DNA from 4 places in the Comamonas odontotermitis genome. Region 3 is predicted to be linked to each of the others. Evidence: predicted binding sites of a transcription regulator. Region 3 holds the regulator's gene; each other region holds the start of a gene.

Region 1 (4,569 bases), on a different replicon from region 3:
GGCAGGTGGATTTGGTCTCACGCATGGAAAACCTTCAGTCAAATTGCGCCGTGGCGCTTATCACAAAATCGCAATCAGCTATCTAATAGATAGCAAACAAGGCGCTAGACAGAAGCACAGGGGGATTTGCCTGCACAATGCGCGGGCCCTGCATGCGGCCGGGTCTGCTCCAGCGCGCGGCTGGCCAGTTCGTCGGCCCGCAACTGCACCTCGCCGTCCTGCACCCGCACGCTGAAGTGCGGCGTGCAACCCTCGTCGGGCTCCGCAGCTTCACCCGAGCGCAGTGCAATGGTCCAGTTGTGGAGCGGACAGGCCACGCTGCGGCCGAACACAATGCCTTGCGACAGCGGACCGCCTTTGTGCGGACAGCGGTCCAGCAGCGCAAACACCTCGTCCTCTGCATTGCGGAACACTGCCACATCCAGGCCACGGGCGCGCGCCACCCGGCGGGCCCCCAGCACGGGGATGTCGTCCATCGTGCAGATAGAAATCCATTCACTCATTTCGGGCTCCTCGGTGGTTGGCTCAGGCGCTGTCTCTTGCCGTTTGTGCAGCCGTCAATGGCTGGAACTGCCGCACATCCACGGCTGCCTTGTCGGTCTCGAACCAGGGATCGGGCTCGCCCTCCAGGGCGAACTGCAGTTGCTCCCACAGCACCTTGCGGCCTTCGGCATCATCCAGAATGCGCTTTTTCACATAGTCCAGACCCACGCGGTTGATGTAGTGCACGGTGCGCTCCAGGTACCAGCCTTCCAGGCGATACAGCTGCATGAATGCACCGGTGTACTCCATCACCTCGTCGGCAGTCTTGAGCTTGGTGAAGAAGTGCGCGACCTCGGTCTTGATGCCGCCGTTGCCGCCCACGTACATCTCCCAACCCGAGTCCACGCCGATGATGCCTACGTCCTTGATGCCGGACTCCGCGCAGTTGCGTGGGCAGCCGCTGACGGCGAACTTCACCTTGTGAGGTGCGTACATGCGCCACATGGCACGCTCCAGGTCCTTGCCCATCTGGGTGCTGTCCTGCGTGCCCATACGGCACCATTCGCTGCCCACGCAGGTCTTGACCGTGCGCAGCGCCTTGGCATAGGCATGGCCGCAAGGCATGCCGATATCGTTCCACACGCCCTGCAGGTCTTCTTTCTTCACCCCCAGCAAGTCGATGCGCTGGCCGCCCGTCACCTTCACGGTAGGTATCTGGTATTTGTCCACCACATCGGCAATGCGGCGCAACTCGTCAGCCGTGGTCTCACCGCCCCACATGCGCGGAATCACACTGTACGTACCGTCCTTCTGAATATTGGCGTGGCTGCGCTCGTTGATGAAACGGCTTTGCGGGTCGTCCCTTGCCTCCTTGGGCCAGGTGCTGATCAGATAGTAGTTGACAGCCGGGCGACACGAGGCGCAGCCATTGGGCGTGCGCCATTCCATGAAGCGGTACACGGCATCGGTAGTCAACAGCCTGTGCTCACGAATCGCGTCGCGCACGGCTTGGTGGCCGTGGTCGGTACAACCGCACATGGCCTTGGTCTTGGGCGATGCGGAATAGTCGCCGCCGGCCGTGAACATGATGATCTGCTCCACCAGCCCGGTGCAGGAGCCGCAGCTGGCACTGGCCTTGGTGCGCTTGCGCACCTCTTCCAGCGTGAACAGGCCTTTTTCCTTGATGGCCTTGCAGATGGCTCCCTTGGTCACGCCGTTGCAGCCGCACACCTCGTCGCCATCGGCCATGGCCGCGGCCTTGTTCTGGCCCTGGTGGCCGGTATCTCCCAGATTGGATTCGCCAAACATCAGCTTGTCGCGGATATCGGCCACGCTGCGGCCTTCGCGCAGCAGCTTGAAATACCAGCTGCCATCCACCGTATCGCCATACAGGCAGGCGCCGACCAGCTTGTCATCCTTGATGACCAGCTTTTTGTAGACTCCCGCATAGGGGTCGCTCATCAGAATCTCTTCAGTATCGCCTCCGCCCTGGAAATCGCCTGCCGAGAACAGGTCGATGCCCGTGACCTTGAGCTTGGTCGAGGTCAGCGACCCCAGATAGCGGCCGATGCCGAATTCGGCCAGATGGTTGGCCAGCACCTTGCCCTGTTCAAACAGCGGCGCCACCAGCCCATAGGCAGTCCCCCGGTGCGCAGCACATTCGCCCACTGCGTAGATGCGCGGGTCGGTCACAGTCTGCAGCGTGTCGCTGACCACAATGCCGCGATTCACATGCAGATGCATGGATTCAGCCAGCCCCGTGTTGGGACGTATGCCGACGGCCATGACGACCAGATCAGCCGGAATCTCGCTGCCATCCTTGAAGCGCACCGCGCGCACGCGGCCGCTGGCGTCACCCAGCAATTCCTGCGTCTGCGCATGCATGCAGAACTGCATGCCTCGCTCGGAGAGCGATTGCTGCAGCATCTGGCCGGCCCGATCGTCAAGCTGGCGCTCCATCAGCCAATCCCCCACATGCACAACCGTCACCTGCATGCCGCGTTTCATCAGACCGTTCGCGGCCTCCAGTCCGAGCAGGCCACCACCGATCACCACCGCATGCCTGAGTGTCTTTGCCGCCTCGATCATGGCCTCGGTGTCGGCAATGTCCCGGTAGGCCAGTACACCCAGCAGGTCCTTGCCGGGAATGGGCAGAATAAAAGGGTTGGAGCCCGTTGCCATGATCAGGCGATCGTAGCCAGCACTGGCTTCTTCGCCCTGGGCATTGACCGCATGCACCGTACGGCGGGCACGGTCCACGGCTGTCACGGTATAGCCTGCGTGCAGCAGGATGTGATGGTCCTGGTACCATGCCCAGTCATTGAGCACGATATCGCTGAGCGTCTGCTCCCCGGCCAGCACCGGCGACAGCAGGATTCGGTTGTAGTTGGGATGCGGCTCGGCGCCAAACACCGTGATGTCGTACAGATCGGGAGCAATGGCCAGCAACTCTTCCAGCGCGCGTACGCCCGCCATTCCGTTGCCAATCATGACCAGTTTGGATTTTTTCATCTCAGTCCCCGTGGGCTTGGGAAAAAAAAGACGTCTGCGCGTTGCATGACCGGCATGAACGCGTAGACGTCTTTGTCCTTGGACTCCGGCGCAACCTTGCACCTTCACCCTGTGGCCCACCTTGGCCACGCCCAACAACATGCAATTGCCATGCCAGATCTGTCATCCCGAAAACCACACGCCCTGAGATCGCACGCATGCGCCTGGGCCCATCCCTTTTAGGCCATGGCTCCCGGGCTTGCATGCACTGTTTTCGTGCCTGCGCCCTTTCCTGCTGTGCGAAAAACGCGCATGGCGCCCGAAGGCGCCATGGGGCGGGATGGGATCAAGGCTCAGACCGCCTTCTCCACATGACCCTGGCGGGTGTAGAGAAAATCGATCACTGCCTTGCGATAGCTTTGATACTGCGGACTTTCGGCCAGCTCTACCCGGTTTCGCGGGCGAGGCAATTCCACATTCAGCACCTCCCCAATCGTGGCTGCCGGCCCGTTGGTCATCATCACGATCTTGTCGGACAGCAGCACGGCTTCGTCCACATCGTGCGTCACCATCACCACTGTGCTATGCGTGCGCGCCACAATCTCCAGCAATTCATCCTGCAGCTTGGCACGCGTCAGCGCATCGAGAGCGCCAAACGGCTCATCCATCAGCAACACCTGGGGCTCCATGGACAACGCGCGCGCAATGCCTACGCGCTGCTTCATGCCGCCCGATATTTCGCCGGGACGCTTTTGCGCAGCATGGGTCAACCCAACCAGGGCCAGCGCCGCGTCGGTGCGCTCGGCCAGCTGCGCCCGGGTTTCGCTCCTGGCAAAGACACGCTCCACGGCCAGGTGCACATTGCCCCAGCAGGTCAGCCAGGGCAGCAGCGAATGGTTCTGGAACACCATGGCACGCTCGGGCCCTGGGCCCTTGATTTCCTTGTTGGCGCACAACAGTGCTCCGTCCGTGGGCATGGTCAGGCCAGCAATCAGATTCAGCAAGGTGGACTTGCCGCAGCCCGAATGCCCGATGAGGCTCGCGAACTCGCCCTTGGCGATATTCAGATGGATGTCGCGCAGCGCCGGAAACAGCCCTTTGGCAGTCTTGAAGGTCTGCTCCACGCCATGGATCTCGATGTACTTGGCGGACCGCGATCCATTCATGATTTCACCTCTTCAAACGTGAAGGCCGAAGCCAGCTTGACCAGTGCCCACTCCAGCACCAGGCCCACGATGCCGATCACAAAGATGGCAATGATGATGTTCTTGACGTTGAGGTTGTTCCACTCGTCCCAGACCCAGAAGCCTATGCCCACACCGCCGGTCAGCATCTCGGCGGCCACGATCACCAGCCAGGCCGTGCCTACGGCTAGACGAACACCCGTCAACATATAAGGAAGCACGGCTGGAAACAGAATGGTGGTGGCGATCTTCCATTCCGACAGGTTCAGCACCCGGGCCACATTCATATAGTCCTGGGGCACACGTTGCACACCCACAGCGGTATTGATGACCATGGGCCAGATCGAGCAGATGAAGATGGTCCAGATGGCCGCCGGATTGGCGCCCTTGAACACAAGCAAGCCGATCGGCA
Region 2 (4,569 bases), on a different replicon from region 3:
ATGCTGATGGCGCCAATGTCGTGCAGGATGTCTTCCGCCGCGATGGTCTCCTTGCGGATGCGGCTTTCGGCAAAAGCCAGATCTTCGGCAATGCCCGCATCCAGGTGGTGGCAGACCATGAGCATGTCCACATGCTCGTCCAGCGTATTCACTGTGTAGGGGCGCGTAGGGTTGGTGGAACTGGGCAGCACATTGGCCTCGCCCACCACCTTGAGGATATCGGGTGCGTGGCCGCCACCCGCGCCCTCGGTGTGGAAAGTGTGGATGGTACGGCCCCTGAAAGCGGCCACCGTGTCTTCCACGAAGCCGCTTTCGTTGAGGGTATCGGTATGGATGGCGACCTGCGTGTCGGTGTCTTCGGCCACGGTGAGGCAGTTGTCGATGGCTGCGGGCGTACTGCCCCAGTCCTCGTGCAGCTTCAGACCGATGGCGCCTGCAGCAATCTGTTCATGCAGCCCCTGCGGCAGGCTCGCGTTGCCTTTGCCCAGAAAGCCCAGGTTCATGGGAAAGGCATCAGCCGCCTGCAGCATGCGCTCCATGTTCCAGGGGCCGGGGGTGCAGGTGGTGGCAAAGGTACCTGTGGCAGGGCCTGTTCCCCCTCCAATCATGGTGGTGACGCCACTGGTCAGGGCCTCCTCGATCTGCTGCGGAGCGATGAAATGGATGTGGGTGTCAATGCCGCCAGCCGTGACAATGCTGCCTTCGCAACTGATGATCTCGGTGCCCGGGCCGATGATGATGTCCACACCCGGTTGCGTATCGGGGTTTCCGGCCTTGCCAATGGCGGCAATGCGTCCATCTTTGAGGCCGATGTCGGCTTTGACGATACCCCAGTGGTCGATGATCAAGGCATTGGTGAGCACCGTGTCCATGGCGCCTTGCGCGCGGCTGCGCTGGCTCTGTGCCATGCCATCACGAATGGTCTTGCCGCCGCCGAACTTCACTTCCTCGCCATAACCGCCCGCGCGCAGCGTGAAGTCCTGCTCCACTTCAATCACCAGATCGGTATCGGCAAGGCGCACGCGGTCACCGACCGTGGGGCCATAGGTTTCAGCGTAGGCGCGCTTTTCCATCGTAGCCATCAGAGCACTCCTTGCACCAGGCCGCGAAAGCCATACACCTCTCGGCTGCCACCAATATCCACCAGTTCAACCGTGCGCTGTTGCCCCGGCTCAAAGCGCACCGCCATGCCGCTGGCAATGTTCAGCCGCATGCCGCGCGCTACAGCGCGGTCGAATGCCAGACCCGCATTTGTTTCGGCAAAATGGTAATGGGAGCCTACCTGGATGGGCCGGTCGCTGGCGTTGTGCACCACCAGCGTCACGGTGCGGCGGCCACTGTTGAGGGCGTGCGCACCCTCGTCGATCAAGAGTTCACCGGGAATCATGGCGTCTCCTGTCAGGCCAAACGAATCAGCAGGAAAGCGCCGAGCAGCGCAGTACCCACGCCACCCAGCCGAGCCAGCCATTGGTGGCGCTGCATCAACCCATGGCCCAACCCCATGCCTGTGATGTGCAGAATGGCCGACCCCAACGCCATGCCTGCCAGCGCACCCAGGGCCGCAAGGCCGCCATCGCCTGCCAGCTCATACCCATGCGCTGCACCATGAAAGAATGCAAAGCCTCCTGCCAGCGCCGCCGCCGCAACCCAAGGCATCTTGCTTTGCACCGCCACCAGCAGGCCCAGCGCCAATACCGAGGCAGCAATCATGGGCTCCACCCCCGGCACCCGCAGCCCGGCAAAACCCGCAACTGCACCTGCCACCAGCATGGCAACAAAAGCGACCGGTACACGCCAGGCCGCCTGGAGCCGAGGAAAGGCCAACACACTCCAAACGCCCACGGCCAGCATGGCTGCCAGATGGTCAATACCAGTGAACGGGTGCACCAGGCCCTGCACAAAGCTGTCCGCCAGGCCATGTGTGTGCGAGTGATCTCCGCCATGTGCCAGTGCAATGGCAGGCAGCATGGGCAGTGCCGCAAGGGTGATGGAAGTTACTTTTTTCATAACGATTTGGATTGGATGGCTAGGTGACTCGAGGGATTTCAGATGATGGGTTCGTGCACGGTGACGAGCTTGGTTCCATCGGGAAAGGTGGCTTCGATCTGGATGTCCGGGATCATCTCGGCAATCCCTTCCATCACATCCGCGCGCGTCAGTACCGTGCGGCCTTCGCTCATCAACTGGGCTACGGTCTTGCCATCCCGCGCACCTTCCATCACAAAGGCACTGATGAGCGCCACCGCTTCCGGGTAGTTGAGTTTGAGGCCCCGGGCCATGCGACGCTCGGCCAGCAGAGCCGCCGTAAAGATCAGCAGCTTGTCTTTTTCGCGTGGAGTGAGTTCCATGGAGGCTTGATTCCGTATCCTGAAGTATTTGCCGGTACACGCCATCGCGCGCCGGTGCCAAACATATGGAATGACACAGTGCAATATTCGGGCCAACCGTGCACACCCTTGGAGCACAGGCACCAGAGACAGGCGTTCCGGGGGATTGTGGCGCACCAAAACCAGCAAGAGATCCCCGCACGACCCCCAATTGGTGCACGCGCACTACAGCAGTGCGAAGCCGCGCCCCATCTCACCGCAGCGAATGCGAACCGAGCAGCCATCCTGCGAGTAGATTTCAAAACTGGCACGCCTATTGCACTGCAGCACGCACGGTCAATCGTGACCGAACCCTTTTGTTGGAGTGGTGCAATGAATCGTCGTGGAACCCTGAACGTACTGGCAGCCTCGGTCTCCCTGGCTTACTTCTTCTCGTCTCCTGCGCAAGCACAGGACACCATCAAGGTCGGCGTGCTGCACAGCCTGTCAGGCACCATGGCCATTTCGGAGACCGTGCTCAAGGATACGGTGCTGATGGCCATCGACGACATCAACGCCAAGGGCGGTGTGCTGGGCAAGAAGCTGGAGCCCGTGGTGGTGGACCCTGCCTCCAACTGGCCGCTGTTCGCTGAAAAAGCCAAGCAGTTGATCACGCAGGACAAGGTAGCCGTGGTCTTCGGCTGCTGGACCAGCGTATCGCGCAAATCGGTGCTGCCCGTGTTCGAGCAGAACAATGGCCTGCTGTTCTACCCTGTGCAGTACGAAGGCGAAGAGCTGTCCAAGAATGTCTTCTACACCGGCGCTGCCCCCAACCAGCAGGCAATTCCTGCGGTCGAGTATCTGATGAGCAAGGAAGGCGGTGGTGCCAAGCGTTTCGTGCTGCTGGGCACTGATTATGTCTACCCCCGCACCACCAACAAGATCCTGCGCGCCTTCCTCAAATCCAAGGGCGTGAAGGATTCCGATATCATGGAAACCTACACCCCCTTTGGCCACAGCGACTACCAGACCATCGTCGCAGATGTGAAGAAATTCTCCACCGGCGGCAAGACCGCTGTGATCTCCACCATCAATGGCGACTCCAACGTGCCCTTCTACAAGGAGCTGGGCAATGCAGGCCTCAAAGCCAAGGATGTGCCCGTGGTGGCCTTCAGCGTGGGCGAGGAAGAGCTGCGCGGCGTGGACACCAAGCCACTGGTGGGGCACCTGGCAGCGTGGAACTACTTCATGAGCGTGAAGAACCCCACCAACACCGCTTTCATCAAACAGTGGAGCGATTACGCCAAGGCCAAGAACATTGCGGGCCACAAGGACAAACCGCTGACCAACGACCCGATGGAAGCCACCTGGATCGGCATCCACATGTGGAAGCAGGCCGTCGAAAAAGCCAAGAGCACGGATACCGACAAGGTCATCGCTGCCATGGCTGGCCAGACCTTCGCTGCACCAGACGGCTTCACCGTGAAGATGGACGAGAAGAACCACCACCTGCACAAGCCCGTGATGGTGGGTGAGATCAAGGCCGATGGCCAGTTCAATGTGGTCTGGAAAACCAAGGGCCCAATCAAGGCACAGCCCTGGAGCCCCTATATCGAAGGCAATGACAAGAAGAAGGACGAGCCGGACGGCAAGAGCAGTTCCTGATTGCATGCTGCCCGGTCTGCGCAATGCCGACCGGGCAATATCAAGTATCAAAACAATAGCTAATGGCGCTTAATGGATAAGCGCTGAAGGTTGATTCAACCATGAACATCCTGCACAAAGCCATGGCCGCAGCCTTGGGCTTGCTGCTGTCCCTATCCTGCCACGCGCTGACCGCCGAACAGACCTTTGCCATGGCGGCTGCCGAAGACAATGATGCGCGCGCTGCGGCCATCAACGCCGCCGTGCTGGAGCCTGACGACGGCGGCAGGCTGGCCGCCTATCTGCAGGCGCTTGCCGATGACGCTGTACGCACAGCCGGTGGCAAGGTCTTTGTCATCCAGGGCGAGCGTGCCATCGATCCCACCACCGGTGCAGTCACCACACCGCCCGCTGATGCCGAGGAGATCGTCAACAACAACTACCTGCGCGGCGTGATCGAATCCGCTCAGGCTGCACTGGCGCTGAACAGCGCCGATGTGCAGGCCCGCCGTGCAGCGGCGCAAAAGCTGGCGGCAGAACCCGATGCCGCTCGCCTGCCGCTGATCGACAAGGTGCTGGCAGGTGAACAGGATGCACAGGTCAAAGCCATGCTGGAGCG
Region 3 (4,569 bases):
TTCTTCAAGACCGGCTGGAAGCGCTTCTACCTCAAGTGGTATGGCGACGCCCACCCCTCGGCCATGGAGCTGTGCCCCAAGACCACGGCGCTGGTCAAGGCCATCCCCAATGTGAAGGCCGCCATGTTTGCCGAGCTGCCACCCGGCGCCAAGCTCAACCTGCACCGCGATCCGTACGCGGGCTCGCTGCGCTACCATCTGGCCGTGCTGGCGCCCAACGATGACCGCTGCATGATCGAAGTCGATGGCCAGCCGTACAGCTGGCGAGAGGGCGAAGGCGTGATCTTCGACGAGACCTATATGCACTGGGCAGAAAACCGCAGCGAAGGCAACCGCATCGTGCTGTTCTGCGATGTGGAGCGCCCCATGACCAACGGCTTTGCCCAGTGGCTCAACCACTGGCTGGGCAAGAATGTGGTCGCTGCCGCCAGCTCCCCCAACAACGAGGGCGACCCGCGCGGCTTCATCAGCCGCATCTTCAAAATCTCGTTCTACATGGGCCAGTGGCGCCGCCGCTACAAGGCCTGGAACAAAACCGCCTACAAACTCACCAAGTTCGGCCTGATGCTGGCCGTGGCAGCGCTGTTTGTATGGTGGCTGTGGCCCGCTTGAAGGGCCCAATCTTGATCACTGCAAAAAGCCACTGGTGCGCAAACGCCCAGCGGCTTTTTTCTTTTATATGATTGGCTTGGCCCCCAGCGCCTCCCTGGAGACTCCATGCGTTCCTTTTGTCTTACGTTGTTGTTGATTGCAATCTACCCGTTCGCAGGTGCGCAGACGCTGTACAAAACGGTGGGGGCCGACGGCAAGGTGGTCTACAGCGACCGGCCCCCTGCCGAAGGCAACGCCCAGGCCCTGCAGCAGGAGCAATTGCCGATCAGCATCGTGCCGGGCATGCCACCGGCACCCGCAGGCAAGGCGACCGCGAAGAAGGCGGTGGTGCAGCATGGCCAGGCCGTGCTGTACATGGCGCAATGGTGCGGCTACTGTCGGCTCGCGCGCGCCTATCTGGCCAAAAACCAGATCGCCTACCGTGAAATCGATATCGACACGCCAGACGGCAAGGCCGCTTTTGCAGAGATCGGCGGCCGGGGCGTACCGGTGCTGCTGGCAGACGGCCAGCGGCTGGCGGGGTTCCGCGAATCCAGCTATGACGCGCTGTTTGCCAAGCGCAAGGCTGCAGCGGGCAAGAAATAAGGCAAAACTGGCCCCTGGCACCCGCCCATCAAGCGCGATACGCTACACAAATAATAGCAACCTACAAGGTCTTGCGCAGGCTGGCCGCCGGAATACGCAAGGCTTCGCGGTACTTGGCGACCGTACGGCGCGCGCACTCGATGCCCTGCTCCTGCAGCAGATCGGCGATCTTGGCATCGGACAGCGGCTTTTTCGGGTTTTCCTCGTCCAGCAGCTGCTTGATCAGCGCCTTCACCGCCGTGCTGGAGGCGCTGCCCCCGGTTTCGGTGCCCAGGCCCGAGCCAAAGAAGTACTTGAGCTCAACCGTGCCCTGGGGCGTTGCCATGTACTTGGCCGTGGTCACGCGGCTGATGGTGGATTCGTGCAGGCCCAGCTCATCGGCGATCTCGCGCAGCACCATGGGGCGCATGGCAAGCTCACCATGTACGAAGAAGTTGCGCTGCCGCTCCACAATGGCCTGCGACACCCGCAGGATGGTGTCGAAACGCTGCTGGATGTTCTTGATGAACCAGCGCGCCTCCTGGAGCCGTTGCTGCAGTGCACCATGGCCTTCGCTGCCCTTGTGGCTGCGCAGGGCGTTGGCGTACACCTCCTGCACGCGCAGGCGCGGCATCACTTCGGCATTGAGCTGCACGCTGAAACCCGGCACAGGCAGGCCGCGCTCGTTGCTGGGGCGCACGATGATGTCGGGGATGATGGCGTTGCGGTCAACGTCTGCATATGGGCGGCCCGGGCGTGGCTCCAGCTTTGCAATCACCGCCAGCGCGCTGCGCACGGCAGCTTCGCTGCAACCCGTCAGCTGCATGAGCTTGCGCACATCGCGGCGCGCCAGCAGGTCGAGCGATTCCTGGCACACGAGCAGCGCAGTCTCCAGGGCCAGCGCATCGGCCTCGGGGTCGGCGGAGCCTTCGTCGTCCAGCAGACGCTGGCGGGCCTTGATCTGCAGGGCCAGGCATTCTGCCAGCGTGCGGGCGCCCACGCCCACCGGCTCCAGGCTTTGCAGCAGGCGCAGCGCCACGGTCAGGTGGTGCAGCAGCGCGTCATAAGCGTCTGGATCACTGGCGTCCCCAAAGCTCTGGGCCAGCTCGGCCAGGGTCTCTTCGAGGTAGCCGTCGTCGTTCAGCGATTCGATCAGGAAGTACAGCGCAGCGCGGTCTTCCGGGCACAGCCGCAGCGACAGCGCCTGGCGGTGCAGCACATCCTGCAAGCTGATGTGGACCGAGCTGCGGTCCGATGCGGGAGTTTCTTCTTCGTCATCTGCCGCGCTGGCACGGGCTGGCACATCGCCGCCCCATTCTTCCCAGTCGGATGCAGAGTCGCCCGCAGCCGCTTCGGCGTCTGCACCGGTTTCCTTGCCTGCGGCAAAGTCCAGGGTTTCGCCGCCAGCGTAATCTGGTTCAAAATCAGATTCAGTGCTTGCTGAATCTGCAGAAGAAGCTACTTTTTCAGGAGCATTTTCTGCGCGATCATCGCCTGCGTCCGCGCTGGCGCCCGGCACATCGGCAGGTGCCGCTGCAGCGTCCGGCTCCGCAGCAGCCTCGTCCGCATCCCGCTCCAGGAACGGGTTTTCGTCGAGCATCTGCTCCACTTCCTGCGACAGCTCCTGGGTGGACAGTTGCAGCAGCCGGATGGACTGCTGCAGCTGCGGCGTGAGCGTGAGGTTCTGCGAGACGCGCAGTGACAGCGAGGGCATCATAGCGAGCCCCCTTGCATGGCAATGTATGCGCTTGCTATGAAACGGTTGTGTGACCGGCCAGCCACCGCGCGAACAACGCGTTGCCAGCCAGGTCTGCGTGCATCACATGCGGAAATGCTCACCCAGGTACACCCTCCTCACATCGGCGTTTTCCACAATCTCTTGCGGCGTCCCGGCTGCCAGCACCTTGCCATCACTGATGATGCAGGCGTGGTCGCAAATGCCCAGGGTTTCGCGCACGTTGTGGTCAGTAATCAGCACGCCGATGCCACGGTCTCTCAAAAAAGCGACGATACGCTGGATCTCGATCACCGCAATCGGGTCAATGCCCGCAAACGGCTCGTCCAGCAGAATGAAACGGGGCTGCGTGGCAAGCGCCCGTGCAATCTCGACACGGCGACGCTCGCCGCCGGAGAGTGCAACGGCCGGCGACTCACGCAAGTGCTCTACACGCAGCTCCTGCAAAAGCGCCGTCAGCTGGCGCTCCACCTCATCGCGTGGCAATGGCTTGCCATTGGGGCCTTTTTGCAGCTCCAGCACGGCGCGCACATTGTCCTGCACGCTGAGCTTGCGGAAGATCGATGCTTCCTGCGGCAGATACGACAGGCCCAGCTGCGAGCGCTGGTGAATCGGCATGTTGGCCACCGAGTGGCCGTCGATGCGGATGTCACCGCCATCGCTGCGCACCAGGCCAACGATCATGTAGAACGATGTGGTCTTGCCCGCGCCATTGGGGCCGAGCAGGCCAACGACCTCGCCCTTGCGCACCGACAGCGACACATCCTTGACGACCTTGCGGCTGCCATAGGATTTTTCGAGGTGCAGCACTTCGAGCTGGCTGCGATGGTCGCTGGCTGCCGCCTTGGCGTTGACCGAGATTCCCGACGAAGTTTCAGCCACGGTCACTTGGCTCCGTCATTGAGTTGGGTGCTCGGGCGCAGCTTTTCCTTGTCGTCCGCAGCGGGCTTGGCCTTGCCTGCGTCCGCTTTCGCATCGGCCTTTTCATCGGCCTTGGGCGTCAGGATCACGCGTACGCGGCCATTCTTGGGCGCACCGGGCTTGGTTTCTGCCGTCTGCTCGCCCTTCTGGCCATTCACGGTAAAGGTGTCGGTCAGGTTGTTGTAGACGATGACCGAGCCGCTGACCTGGTCGGTCAGGGTGGTTTCACGGTAGCGGCGCAACTCGCCCCGGCGCTCGAAGTGCACGGTATCGTCGCGACCGTTGTAGGTGATGACTTCGCCTTCGCCTTCGACAAACTCGGACGGCGCGCCAGGTGCGGTGTCGCGCTTCTGGCGGAAGAACGCCAGCTTGCCGGGCGCCGCCGTCACCACACCGTGCTGGTAGCCATCGCGGTCCTGGCTGACGGTCAACTGGGCGCCGCGAATGATGATGGTGCCCTTGGTCACCACGACATTGCCGGTGAAGACGCTGGTCTGCTTGAGCTCATCGTGCGTACCATTGTCCGCCTCGATGTTCATGGGCTTGGTGCGGTCGGCGCGCTCGGCGTGCGACAGCAATGGCAGCGCCAGCACAGCCGCCATCAACAGGGTGGAAAAAATACTAGGTCTCATAAGGCATGAATCTTGCTCTTACCCATTGTAGCCATGCTGAGGGGCCTGCCGCCAGCGCTGCGGAAATCACCCATGTTCCCTGCGATGCAGAGGCGCCGGAATGTC
Region 4 (4,569 bases), on a different replicon from region 3:
GGTTGAACGCGGCGTTCCTGTATGTGCGCACCTGGGCCTCACGCCACAGACCGTGCATGCGCTGGGGGGCTATCGCGTACAGGGCCGCGACGCCATGGCCGCAGCCACACTGCACGAACAGGCCTTGGAGCTTCAGGATGCCGGGGCATCCATGCTTGTGCTCGAAATGGTGCCTGCCGAACTCTCGCGCAAGCTCACGCAGGCCCTGCAGCGCTGCCATACGATTGGCATCGGCGCAGGTAGCGGTACCGCAGGGCAGGTGCTCGTGATGCACGACATGCTCGGCGTGAACCTTGGCAACAACGCCAGATTTGTACATGATTTCCTCAAGGACGCAGGCTCGGTCAGAGGCGCCATCGAGGCCTATGTGCGCGCCGTCAAGGAAGGGAAATTTCCAGACGATGTGCTCCATGCCTGGTGATTTTTCCAGTTTTCATTTTCATCAGTGCGAAACGATTGAGCCACTACCATGCAAATCACACAGACCATCCCTGAACTTCGCGCAGCCCTGGCACAACGTGGCAGGCCTGGATTTGTACCCACCATGGGAAATCTGCATGAGGGCCACCTGTCACTGGTTCGCGTCGCAGCCGAGATTGGGGACGTCTCTGTTGCGAGCATTTTCGTCAACCGGCTGCAGTTCCTGCCCCATGAGGATTTCAATAGCTATCCGCGTACCTGGGAGGCAGATTGTGCAAAGCTGGAAGCGACAGGTTGCGACGTGCTGTTCGCGCCGCGCGAGCTCGATCTATACCCTGAACCACAGGTGTTCAAGGTTCTGCCTGATCCGCAGATCGCGGATATTCTCGAAGGCGAGTTTCGCCCGGGGTTCTTTACCGGCGTCTGCACGGTGGTGATGAAGCTGTTTGCCTGTGTCTTCGGATCGACAGGTGGCGGATTTGCGGTATTTGGCAAGAAAGACTATCAGCAGCTTTTGGTGGTGCGCCGCATGGTTCAGCAGTTTGCCCTGCCGATTGAAATCGTTGGCGTAGAAACCGCGCGCGCAGAAGATGGCCTGGCGCTCAGTTCGCGCAACGGTTATCTGAGCATTGAGGAGCGCCAGAGAGCTGGTGCGCTTTCAAGTGCCCTGCAGCAACTGGCGGCCAGCACGCGCGCGGGTCACCGTCAGCTTGTCGATCTGGAAGCTGAAGCAGCGAAGCTGCTGCACGACAAAGGCTGGGCAACGGACTACCTCACCGTGCGCGAGCGCGACAGCCTTCGTGTGCCACCGCAAACGGGGCCGATACCAGATGTTCCGCTGGTGGCGCTTGGCGCTGCTCGGTTGGGCAGTACGCGCCTGATTGACAACCTGGAGTTCTAGGCGTTTGTTCAAATTCTTTTGAGCAACAGATCCAAGAAGGCCAGATGGACGAACTGCAAACTGGTATTGAGCAGCCGCTCGCAGTTCTTCCATAACCGCCTGTTCTTGTCCAGCCAGGCAAAGCTGCGCTCAACGATCCAGCGCTTGGGCATGACCTTGAAGCTGTGCAGCTCGCTCCTTTGCGATCCGTCACCTCAGCGGTGGTCACGGCTACTGCATGCGGCAAACCCTGCGTATTTATTGCAATGTGGCGCTTGATGCCCGATACCTTCTTGCCCGCGTCATGGCTCTTCAGGGCCGCTGTATCCGTGTTCTTTGCGCTCTGCGCGTCCACAATCAAGTGCGCGCTCTCCAGCAGTGGCCTGATGATCTCGAATTGTTCGCGACTGATGTCGCTTGGCTAGCTCTTTCTCCCCCGCCAAGCTTTTCACATCCAGGCAAGGCTTTGAACAGGCTCTATGAGTTGGGCTGTGGCGCAAACTCCGCACGCTGCAGTGGCAGGCTCGTCGGATGAGTAAATGGAGCTGGATTCTGCGGCGATACCAACACCACGAACTGGAAGGTACACAACGCAGCATCGCAGGTGCGAGGTGCCTTGAACATCCGACTGAACAAGGCATGAAGTGCTTTGCTCCGCAGAGTGGCAAGCGTTGGTCTATCGACGCGCTCGAGAGCGCCACGATGTGAGACTGTCGTTTGCTTGCAGTCCGTCGTACTCCAGCCAGCAACACCCAGTCAATATCCGTTAATTCAAAAATGGCATGAATTGTGCATCTTTACAGGTTTGAAATGCTGATAAAGACATGCCCCATGAAAACGCCTCTGCACTATCTGATCGCTGCCCGGCAAAGTGAGATGGCTGCGCTGGAGCAGATCAGCAGTGCCAGCAGCCTTGTGGCGAGCATGTCAGAGCTGGTCCACGCGCTTCAGAAGGAGCGGGGACTCTCGAATATGTATCTGTTCAGTGGTGGAGCGTTTGCGCGTCAAAGCTTGCTGGAGCATGGCCCGCATGTAGACGCGGTCATGGGCAGGGTCTGCCTGGTGCTTGATGAGCTGGGTGAGCGCCTGCCGGGCGCACATGGCGCGCGGCTGTTCAATGCGATCGCCAGTGCGCTTGAGGGCTTTGAAGCGCTACCGTTGCTGCGCCGCCAGCGGGATGCATTGCAGCTGAGCGCCGAGGATTGCACACAGGCGCTGATCCGCATGATTGCCGCCTGCCTGACCGTGGTGTTCGAGGCCGCCGACAGCGCCTGCGATCCCGACATCGCGAAGTTGCTGGTGGCGCTGTTTCATTTCATGCAAGGCAAGGAACTGGCCGGGCAGGAGCGTGCCACTGGAGTCGCAGCGTTTACAGAAGGGATTGGCAACACCGAGCGTCAGCGCCATTGGCTGCACCTGATCGATTCGCAGGAGCGATGTTTTCAGGTGTTTGCCGACTTCGCGAGTCTGGCAGGAAGGGAGCGATGGCAGTTGCAATGCGGGGCCTGCCCCGATATGACGGTGATCGAGCGGCTGCGCCGCATGGGCTGCACGGCCGGGGATGGCGTACCGCTGGAGCAGGGTCTGAGCGCTTCCTGGTTTGAGGCCTGTTCCAGCCGGCTCGATGCCATGCACCAGATTGAGGCGTTTCTGGCCCAGGAGCTGGAGGTTCAATGCCTGCGCAAGCGTGAGCTGGCCAGTGCCGCGCTGAGCCAGCAGCGCCAGTTGCTGGAGAGGCAGCCGCAGACGCGTGCTGAAGCTGCGGAGGCATTTTTGGGGGCAAGACAGCCTGCAGCCACCCTGCCTGCAGAGGGCGCCTATGGGCTGCAACTCGAAAAGAGCATTGTCTCGCTGGTACAGGAGCAATCCATGCGCCTGCAGGATATGCAGGCCGAGATCGACAAGGCACGCGCGACGCTTCAGGAACGCAAGACGATAGAGCGGGCCAAGGGCGTGCTGATGAACTACCGCCAGCTTAGCGAGGGCGACGCCTACAAGCTGATTCGCCAGACGGCCATGAACCAGAACCGGCGCATGCTTGATGTGGCCGATGCCATTCTGGCCACATTGGAACTGCTGCCTGCCAGCACCAATTCATCGCTTTGACAGTCCCGTGATTGCTGCGCTGCACCAAATTTGGGCCAGATCGGCGCTGAAACCAGTCTTCTCCTCTGAGAAAGCGCTGGCATGGTTTGTGCATGACTGTTGCTGTACAGCAGACCAAAGGCGGTCGCGCTGAAAGCGTAACTACGAGCGACCTGGGACAACGGCGTCCTTTTCTCCTCTCACCCGAGGAGGGAAGGGCGCCTTTTGTTTTCTGGATCGCCTTCACCACGATTCTTGATGGAGTTTTCTCATGAGCCAACGCCTTGCTTTGTCGATGAATTCCAAGCTGGAGCCCGCATCCATTGGCGGCCGACGTGATTTCCTGCGTGCGGCTGGCGGTGCAGCGCTGTATGGTGCACTGGGTCACCATGGCGCCTGGGCTGCGGGCTCCGACGCCCCGGAGAAGAAAGAGGTCAAGATAGGCTTTATCCCGCTGACCGATTGCGCCAGCGTGGTCATGGCCTCGGTGCTGGGGCTGGATCAGAAATACGGCGTGAAGATCATTCCCAGCAAGGAAGCGAGCTGGGCTGGCGTGCGCGACAAGCTGGTCAATGGCGAACTGGATTTTTCCCATGTGCTCTATGGTCTGGTCTATGGCCTGCAACTGGGCGTGGGTGGCCCCAAGAAGGACATGGCCGTGCTCATGCATCTCAACAACAACGGGCAGGCGATTTCCCTGTCCAAGGCCCTGGCAGACAAGGGCGCGGTAGATGGGCCCAGCCTGGCCAAGGTGATGGGCAAGGAAAAGCGCGAATACACGTTTGCCGGCACCTTTCCTACCGGCACCCACGCCATGTGGATGCATTACTGGCTGGCGGCGGCGGGCATCAATCCTTTGTCCGAAGCCAAGCTGATCACTGTGCCGCCGCCCCAGATGGTGGCCAATATGCGCGTGGGCAACATGGATGGCTTCTGCGTGGGTGAGCCCTGGAACCACCGCGCCATCATGGATGGCATTGGCATCACGGCCAACACCACGCAAGACATCTGGAAGGACCACCCCGAGAAAGTGCTGGGCACCACGGGCGAGTTCGCGCAGAAGAACCCCAATACCTGCCGTGCCGTAATGATGGCGATTCTGGAGGCTGGCCGCTGGATTGATGCCAGCCTGCAGAACAAGACCAAGATGGCCGAGATCGTGGCCCAGAAGTCCTACATCAACA

Evidence for each region. Region 3 encodes sigma-54, which starts transcription at its own class of promoters, with help from an activator protein. Its sites were predicted from a motif close to TGGCANGNAANCTGCTTT; they were not measured.
Region 1: a site for sigma-54 is predicted at 3,133-3,150, ahead of nirB (nitrite reductase large subunit NirB). Genes of this name have one in related genera too.
Region 2: a site for sigma-54 is predicted at 2,426-2,443, ahead of LAD35_RS04050 (urease subunit gamma). Genes of this name have one in related genera too.
Region 4: a site for sigma-54 is predicted at 2,079-2,096, ahead of LAD35_RS12045 (nitrate regulatory protein). Genes of this name have one in related genera too.

The regions. Positions count from the first base shown of each region.
Region 1 is NZ_CP083451.1:2,577,244-2,581,812, forward strand. It holds gene LAD35_RS12015 (nitrate reductase) at 1-25, opposite strand, end outside; gene nirD (nitrite reductase small subunit NirD) at 105-503, opposite strand; gene nirB (nitrite reductase large subunit NirB) at 526-2,994, opposite strand; gene LAD35_RS12030 (ABC transporter ATP-binding protein) at 3,327-4,139, opposite strand; gene ntrB (nitrate ABC transporter permease) at 4,136-4,569, opposite strand, start outside.
Region 2 is NZ_CP083451.1:872,071-876,639, reverse strand. It holds gene ureC (urease subunit alpha) at 1-1,082, opposite strand, end outside; gene LAD35_RS04060 (urease subunit beta) at 1,082-1,387, opposite strand; gene LAD35_RS04055 (HupE/UreJ family protein) at 1,399-2,007, opposite strand; gene LAD35_RS04050 (urease subunit gamma) at 2,046-2,348, opposite strand; gene urtA (urea ABC transporter substrate-binding protein) at 2,700-3,971, shown strand; gene urtB (urea ABC transporter permease subunit UrtB) at 4,073-4,569, shown strand, end outside.
Region 3 is NZ_CP083452.1:47,238-51,806, reverse strand. It holds gene LAD35_RS20510 (aspartyl/asparaginyl beta-hydroxylase domain-containing protein) at 1-612, shown strand, start outside; gene LAD35_RS20505 (glutaredoxin family protein) at 718-1,197, shown strand; gene rpoN (RNA polymerase factor sigma-54) at 1,259-2,893, opposite strand; gene lptB (LPS export ABC transporter ATP-binding protein) at 2,996-3,772, opposite strand; gene lptA (lipopolysaccharide transport periplasmic protein LptA) at 3,796-4,464, opposite strand.
Region 4 is NZ_CP083451.1:2,582,757-2,587,325, reverse strand. It holds gene panB (3-methyl-2-oxobutanoate hydroxymethyltransferase) at 1-421, shown strand, start outside; gene panC (pantoate--beta-alanine ligase) at 470-1,321, shown strand; partial or broken gene LAD35_RS12050 (transposase) at 1,330-1,670, opposite strand; gene LAD35_RS12045 (nitrate regulatory protein) at 2,132-3,406, shown strand; gene LAD35_RS12040 (CmpA/NrtA family ABC transporter substrate-binding protein) at 3,657-4,569, shown strand, end outside.